2 regions of the Cohaesibacter sp. CAU 1516 genome follow, and region 1 is predicted to be linked to the other one. Evidence: riboswitches for the same ligand, from Rfam matches in the RefSeq annotation. Region 1 holds a riboswitch; the other holds the start of a gene.
The links. Region 1 has a riboswitch for cobalamin ahead of FDK21_RS06480 (DUF1636 domain-containing protein). Riboswitches for the same ligand answer to the same signal wherever they lie in the genome.
Positions count from the first base shown of each region.

Region 1 (4,115 bases):
AGAGCGTGGCTTCTGCCGCTGCCTGATCAAAATCTTTAAGGCCGATCACCACCAGACCGGTCTTGGCTTCGCCTGATGTATCGAACCAGCTGTCAACCCGACGACCAACGGCCTGAATGACAACGCGGGCTTTCTTGCCCTCAAGCGCCGCATAACCCTTGACCCGCAGAATACCCGGCTGCGCCAGTGCCTTCTCAACACTCACCTTCACATCTTCCATCGAGGCAAAGACGCGCGGCGGTACGACAATGGAGTGGAACTCGTCATGATGATGATCATGATGGTGGTCGTGGTCGTGGTCATGATCGTCATGGTCATCATGGTCGTCATCATGGTCATGATCATGATGGTGATCGTGGGCGGCCTTGCGGCTATCCAGATCATCCTCAGCCACGGAATCAAGCCCCAGCAAAATGGCGGCTGAGACATCGCCATTGCGTGAGTGAATATTCTTCACGCCTTCGCGGGCATGTTCGCCGATGATCGCTTCAACCCGCGCCATACCTTCATCGTCCACCAGATCGGCTTTGGAAATGACAATCATGTCAGCGCATTTCAACTGATCGGCAAACAATTCCTCAATCGGGCTTTCATGATCAAGGCTGTCATCCTGCGCGCGCTGCTTGGCAATGGCGTCTTCATTCTGGCTGTAATGCCCATCGCTGAGCGCAGATGCATCGGCAATGGTCACAACTCCGTCCACCGTGACGGAGGCCCGCACGCTCGGCCACTGGAAGGCCTTAACCAACGGCTGAGGCAGGGCAAGGCCAGAGGTTTCAATGACGATATGATCCGGTTTCGGATCGCGCTTCAGAAGCATTTCGATGGTTGGCAGGAAATCATCAGCCACCGTGCAACAGATGCAGCCATTTTTCAGTTCGACCACATCGTCGGCAGTGCAGTTCGGGTTGCCGCAGTCGCTGAGCAATTCGCCGTCAAAGCCCATGTCCCCGAATTCATTGACGATCAGCGCGATTTTCTTGTCGCCGGCCTGTTCGATCAGTTTGCGGATCAGGGTTGTCTTGCCAGCACCAAGAAAGCCGGTCACGACAGTTGCAGGAATCTTTTTGTTGGAGGAGGCAAAGGACATGATGGACCTCTAATCTTTCATATCGGGAAATTCGGGAGACGGGTGCAGGCGGACGAGGGTGTTCTTGCGAACATGCTCTGGGCGCTCTCGCCAAACCGGTGCGCCGGTATCAGACGCAACATAAAGCCGGGAGAAGGAAAGTAGATCGTCGACGCGTTCATCAGACTTATCGAGGTCAGCAATCACATAGCCATATTTGCCAGCGCTGCGCAGGCTGACCGTGCAGGCTTGCTGGCAACTATTCATGCATTGCACAGGTTCAACGGCTAGCGTATCGCGCAACACATCGTCCTTGCCAACCGCTTCGACCAACCGGTCGTGTAGCAACTGGCCTTCGATGGGCCGGGCATCCGCTGCGGTGTCCGTAGGATCAATGCGCCGACAGGTCACACAGACCTGCATAAGCCCAGACTTCTTCGCCATTTCGCCTCCTGATAGGCCTGTTGGACAAGGCCGACTTGAATCGAGATAGACCGGGTAAAGTGGAGCATGCGGAAAAGGTTCCACGGCTCCGATCCTCCCCGACCGGTCGTGAATTGCTGCGGCAGGCAGGTCTCCTGGCTCGCGGTTTTGCGCCATTTCGCCTTCCCGGATTAAAAATCCAGTGGTCCTTTGAAATGGCAATCCGCTTACAGTTGCGGGGGCAGCCACGGTTTAGGCCCCGAGTTGGGTCATCCGCACCGTGTTCCCTTTTCATCCGCCTTGCCTTCTTGCAAAGCAGAACCTTCCGTAACTCCCCTTGTGCGGGATAACCCTAGGATTGTCAATCACAACGGACAGATCGAAAGGAGAAGTCTGTCAAAGGTCGAACATTCGACAGGAAAAATGCGAGGAATGACATCGAACCAACAAGCCAGCAAAAAGAAACCCCGCCAATCCGTCAGGACAGGCGGGGTATAATAGAAGCGCAGAGCCGTGCAATTATTCTGTGTAGAATTTGCGCCGCGCATCCTGTTCTACGCCGAGCACCATCTGCAACTCGGCAAGTTTGCGAAACTCTGCTTCGCGCTCTTCCTGACTGGCTGCTGCATTGAGGCGTTCATATTGATCGGCGATTGCCTTCTTTAGTTCGATTTCTTTGGGTAACGCGCCGGTTTCCTCCAGAATGCGATAACCCGCCTTCAAAAAGGTGTCGTCGCTTTGCTTGGGAGGTTTGGGCTTGCGTGCCCGCTTGTATTCATCAAGCAGACCATCCGCCTTGATCTTGGCGATGAGATATTCTGCGACGTCCTTGTTCGGCATGGTTCACTCCCTCAGAACGCTGGATCTTACTCTTATAATATAAGCCTCAAGTGACGCTTTTACAATCATTTCAGCGCGTTGGGTGCCAAAATAGGACCCATAAAGCGCGCCGTAAGAATGCAAAGATCACGATAGCATGGATGCGTAATCCAGATCATCAAGCCCGGCCGAGCGACGCGCCGCTGTCAGGGTGTTGGCCATTAACAAAGCAATCGTCATCGGGCCGACGCCACCCGGCACCGGCGTTATGGATCCGGCCCGCTCAACAGCACTGTCATAGTCTACGTCCCCGACAAGACGGGTCTTGCCTTCGCCGCGCTCTGGCGCATCAATCCGGTTGATCCCCACGTCGATGACACAGGCACCGTCCTTGATCCAGTCGCCCTTGACCATTTGAGGCCGCCCAACCGCAGCAACGACAATGTCAGCGCCACGCACGACATCCGGCAGGTCTTTGGTCCGGCTATGGGCAATCGTGACGGTGCAGCTTTCCGCCAGCAGCAAAGCCGCCATCGGTTTGCCAACAATGTTCGAGCGGCCAATGACAACCGCATTCTTGCCCGACAGATTGCCCAAAACCCGCTTGGCCAGAATGAGCGAGCCGGCAGGGGTGCAAGGCACCATCGCCTTGTCGCGCTCCCCTGCGGTCAACAAGCCGACATTGATCGGATGGAAACCATCGACATCTTTGTCTGGGCGGATCAGATTGAGCACCTTGGACTCGTTGATGTGATCGGGCAGCGGCAACTGCACCAGTATGCCGTGAATGGCCGGATCGTCATTCAAATCGCCAATCAGAGACAACAAGGCTTCTTCCGTGACATCATCCGCCAAAGTATGTTGCACAGAATGGAAGTTGCATTCCTTGGCGGCTTTGCCCTTGGAGGCGACATAGACCTTGCTGGCGGGGTCTTCGCCGACAATCACCACAGCAATGCCGGGCACCACGTTGGTTTCCTTGATCAGTTTCTCGGCTTCGATCGCGATTGTCGCGCGCAAATCAGTGGCGATGGCTTTGCCATCAATTCGGGTGGCGGTCATGCTGTTTCCCTCAAACCCATTGGCGACAAAATGATGTCGCTATGCTCTCAATTCCCGCCTACCTATAGCCCCGTTAAAACAGCCCTTCAATGTCGCCATTGTTATTAAGGTGGATAGATAGGGCTGCCGGTTTGCGCGGCAAGCCCGGCATGGTCATGATTTCACCGCAAATCACCACGACAAAACCGGCTCCGGCAGACAGGCGCACTTCACGAATCGGAACGGAATGCCCGGTCGGAGCGCCGCGCCAATCTGGATCAGTTGAAAAGCTATATTGCGTTTTGGCCATGCAAATCGGCAAATCGCCATAGCCTTGCTCTTCCCAACTGGCTAACTGGTTGCGAATCTTCTTGTCGGCGATCACTTCATTGGCGCGGTAGACCCGTTTTGCAATGGTTTCGATCTTTTCAAACAAAGGCATCTTGTTGGGGTAAAGTGGAGCAAATTGTGCATTGCCGCCATTGGCCAGTTTCGCCACTTTGTGAGCCAGATCGAGCGCACCCTTGGAGCCTTCTGCCCAATGGCGACAGACAATTGCCTCAATGCCAAACTTGGTGACATAGGTCTGAATTGCTTCTATTTCCGCGTCCGTGTCAGACGCGAAATGGTTGATGCCGACCACCACCGGCACGCCAAACTGTTTCACATTCTCGATATGGCGACCCAGATTTTTCAACCCGGCTTTCAGAGCCTCAAGATTCGGCTGGTCCAGTTCATGGTTGGTTGCTCCGCCATTCATCTT
Region 1 covers NZ_VANT01000001.1:1,416,949-1,421,063, reverse strand. The annotation lists gene cobW (cobalamin biosynthesis protein CobW) at 1-1,090, opposite strand, end outside; gene FDK21_RS06480 (DUF1636 domain-containing protein) at 1,100-1,513, opposite strand; cobalamin riboswitch at 1,620-1,833, opposite strand; gene FDK21_RS06475 (DnaJ family domain-containing protein) at 2,012-2,332, opposite strand; gene folD (bifunctional methylenetetrahydrofolate dehydrogenase/methenyltetrahydrofolate cyclohydrolase FolD) at 2,459-3,373, opposite strand; gene FDK21_RS06465 (formate--tetrahydrofolate ligase) at 3,447-4,115, opposite strand, start outside.

Region 2 (4,115 bases), on a different contig from region 1:
CGGCGTTGTCTCAGGATCAAATGCACGAAGAGCGGCACGCCCACATAGGCCACGACAATGCCGACGGGGATGACAGCGGGTGAGAAGAGGGATCGGCCGATGGTATCGGCAACCAGCAGCAGAAAGGCCCCGACAATCATCGAGAAAGGCACCAGCCAACGATGGTCATTGCCGATCATCATCCGGGCAATGTGGGGCGAGACCAGCCCGATGAAGCCGATGACCCCGGTAAAGGCGATGATGCAGGCGGTGATCAACACCGAAAGCAGCGCCGTTACGAGGCGAACCCTTTTGAGATTGTAGCCGAGTGAGGCGGCGGTTTCTTCTCCGGCAGCCATGGCATTGAGCGCCCATGCCATCCGCCAGAAAATAGGCGCGGCAATCGCAAGCATCACAGCAGAGAAGCCTACCTCATCCCAGCTGGCGGCATTCAATGAGCCGAATGTCCAGTGAACGATCGCGGCTAGCTGCTCTTGCGTGGCAACAAATTGCAGGGTCGCGGTGAAGGCACTGAACAGATAGGTCAACCCGATACCTGCCAGAATGATCGTCGTTGCGGAGATGCCACTCAAACCGGCAATCCCCAGAACAATCCCGGCACACAGCATGGATGAGGCAAATGCGCCGCCAACCATCATGTAGGTGCCCAGTTCGGGCATTTGCAAAGCTCCCAACAGGATGGCCAGCGCCGCCCCGAAGGCCGCAGCGGGGGAAAGGCCCACGGTGAAGGGACTGACCAGCGGATTGCGCGTGATCCCCTGCATCATGACGCCCGCGACCGACAGCCCGGCACCGCCAACGAGGGCCATGGTGATGCGCGGCAGGCGCAGTTGCATCACGACCTTCTCCTGCAGAACGGACACTTCGGCAAACAGATTGGCGGGCAGGACGGGACCAAGAAGTATTTGAATGGCCTGAAGCAGTGAAATGTCATTGGCGCCAAGGGAAACCGCAAAGACCGACAGCAGAGCCAGCAGCAGCACGCCCGATAGGCAAATCAGGGAGGCACGGATGGTCCGGCGAGCATAGGCTCGCCGGATATCCCCCGATGGATCCTGAACGGATGACCCAGATGGGATGACCTCCGATGGAGAGAAGGCCCTGTTCATCACTGACCTGCTTCCCATTCGGAGACCTTGGCCCAGTAGCGTCCCGGATAGGCGACACCCTGAAAATCCTCCAGCCATGTTTTCATCACCGCATCTGGATCAACATCTTCGAAGCGGTCTGGATAAAGCCATTTGGCAATCGACAGCGCGCCAATCATCTTGGAACAACCTCCAGCCAGATAGTAGTTCATGTGGTAGGCATCACCATTCTTGATTGCCGGCAGTGCGTCAAAACCAGGACGTTCCTTTAGCGCTTCAAAGAAGGCCTGTGAGAAGCTTTCCGGGTGAAGCGGATAGGAGCCGGGCTGAAGCTTGATGATCATGTCCGGCTGTGCCTTGAGGATTGCTTCGGGGTCCACTTCATGATTGTGGACACTTCCGCGCTCTTTGGGCTGGGTTTCAATATCGACATGTTCAAAGATATTGCGTCCGCCAGCCGCTTCGATCATGTCATGCCAGCCGGAGCCACGCAGCACGGAACGATAGGGCGTTTTCTCCTCGAGATAGACCGTCTTGCGCTCTACGCCTTCAAGCCGTTTTTTCAACAGCGCCATGTTGCCAGTATAGAAGGCGTTGAGCTTGGCGGCCTTTTCCTCGGCGTCGAACATCTTGCCAAAGGCGGTAATGTTGGAGACATGCTTGAGGACATCCCAGCCGGTCAGTACCACAACAGGAATGTCGAAAGGCTCGAGCGTCTTGATGGCCTCCTGCCAACTGCCGTTGCGGGGGAAGATCACAACATCGGGGTCTTGTGCAATGATCGCCTCGTAATTTGGCTCTCGCTGCCCTTTCCCGACAAGCATATCCTCCTTGAGGTCCGGCCAGTAGGTGGGATCGCGCGTCACCCAACTGTCGACACCGACGATCACGTCCATGCCAGCCACCGCACGAATGAACTCAGCATTGTAGCGGTTGAAGACGACTGCGCGCTTCAATGGTTTGTCAAAGGTCAGCGTGCGACCGCTGTCATCGGTGATGTTGATAGGGGCTGCAGTTGCAACAGAATAAGCCGCAGCAAATGCCACAAAGAAGGCGATCGCGCGCGCCAGACGCGATAGGCCGGATAGCCAGATATTGGAAAGCAATGTCCCGTACTCCAGATGCGGCAAGGCAACCGAAGTCGGGCAAGTCTGATGCAATCAGATTCAATATGGCGAAGACGCAGAGACATGCGCATTGTCATGAGACCCTCCTCCAGGACACCCCGCCCGGGTTGAATGATTGAATGTCGGCAGGTCTCCTGGCTTACAGGTCATTGCGCTCCCCGGCCTTCCCAGATTGGTACAATCCAGTGGCCAGCTTGAGGGCGCTCTCTGTTTACAGTTGCGGGGACAGCTCCGGATTTGTGACAGGCTCATGCATCTGCCACGCACCGAATTCCCTTTTTATTCCGTTAAGGAAACCGACGAACAGATATATCCACTATGCGGCAGCAGCTGTCAATCGGGGATCTATCGCTTTGTCTGAAATCAGCCAGCGATCCCGGAAACCGCTATTCGAGATCGGCGCCCATGCGAACAGACAAGCGTTTCGCGATTCGTTTGACATTGGTAATCAGATTTTCACGGTCCGTCTCGTCGGCATCTTCAATCAGCAGACTGACGGCGATGCCGGCAATCGGCGTATTCTGAGAGTCCAGAACCGGGGCGCCGAAGCAAATGATGCCTTCTGCCACTTCCTGATTGTCGATGGAATATCCACGTTTGCGAATGGCCGCCAAATCCTCCAGCAGCCCATCAATCGACTGTTCGCTGAAAGGTGTGCGCGGTTCTGGCAACCCGTCTGCATAAAGGCGCTTGACTTCGAAATCACTCATCGAGCTGAGGAAGGCCTTTCCCGTTGCCGTGAAGGCTGCGGGAAGCCGCATTCCGGCACGAAATTCTATCAAAGAGTGACTAAATTCGGAATTGCGCGCGGCTATATATACAACTTCTGCTCCGTCTCTGACCGTCAATGTGATGGTCGCTCCAGGCATTTCGGTCTCGGTGTCCCAAATGGATGCAAACTCTGTTGCAACGTCAGATTGTCGATTGAAGGCATTGGACCAGCGCATGACATGGGGGCCCAACTGGTAGGCTTGATCGGACCGCTTGATCAGCAGATTTAGCTCCACAAGCGTTTGACAAAGCGTATGAACCGAGCTTTTCGCAAGATTCAGTTCCTGCGCCAGCTTCGACACGGTCGGGTGTGTCCGACTGCGAGCAACAAAATCCAGAATGCGCGACGCTCTTTCAACCGCAGGTACTAGTTTTGGTGTTGGATTGTCCATAATTCCTCGTCGTCTTTTTTTGAAGTTTCTTTTCTATCTTGACAAGCTTCCATACACCCGGATATGGTTTTGTACATAGAAAGACGTTCCATATACTGAACAATAAACATATATCAGAACATCTTTCAAGGCAAAAGTATTTGAATTTTGTCACATATTCACCGTGTGGTTGGGGAGGAGCGCATGGCCTTGAGTGTTAGAGACTGGGCGACCAGATTCAGTCAAGCCTCGGACAATGATGCCGCCATTGGCGCAATGGCTCGTCACTTTACCTGCACCTACCTGCTGGATATGGGCCTCGCCAAGGCGATCGTTCGTATGTTGGATGGCAAGGTGCATGAAATCAATATCAATCCCGGCCCTCTTGATTCCTACGATTTTGCCTTGCGTGCCAGCCCAGATACCTGGCGGGAATTTGCGCAGCCTATTCCCAACCCGATGTATCACGGCATTTGGTCTGCGAGCTTCCGGCGCGATCTCAAGCTGGAAGGCAACTTGCTTGTCCTAATGCAAAATCTTCGCAATTTCACCATTCAATTTGAGCTGTTGCGCAAAGTGGGCGTGCCTGTCTGAGCCAAACCGCATGCGGCGCCACCGCACACGGTCACGATACAAATTCTTTAGGGGGAACCTGATGGTCAAGCACTCTCCGGTTGTGGGTCGGTATGTAACCATCGATGTGGATGGCTGCGAATATAAGGTCTTCTATCTCCGCAACGGACAGGGGCAGCCTCTTG
Region 2 covers NZ_VANT01000007.1:224,210-228,324, forward strand. The annotation lists gene FDK21_RS17135 (iron ABC transporter permease) at 1-1,109, opposite strand, end outside; gene FDK21_RS17140 (ABC transporter substrate-binding protein) at 1,109-2,194, opposite strand; cobalamin riboswitch at 2,322-2,531, opposite strand; gene FDK21_RS17145 (IclR family transcriptional regulator) at 2,602-3,378, opposite strand; gene FDK21_RS17150 (hypothetical protein) at 3,562-3,951, shown strand; gene FDK21_RS17155 (alpha/beta hydrolase) at 4,013-4,115, shown strand, end outside.
Region 2: another riboswitch for cobalamin. It lies ahead of FDK21_RS17140 (ABC transporter substrate-binding protein); the one in region 1 lies ahead of FDK21_RS06480 (DUF1636 domain-containing protein).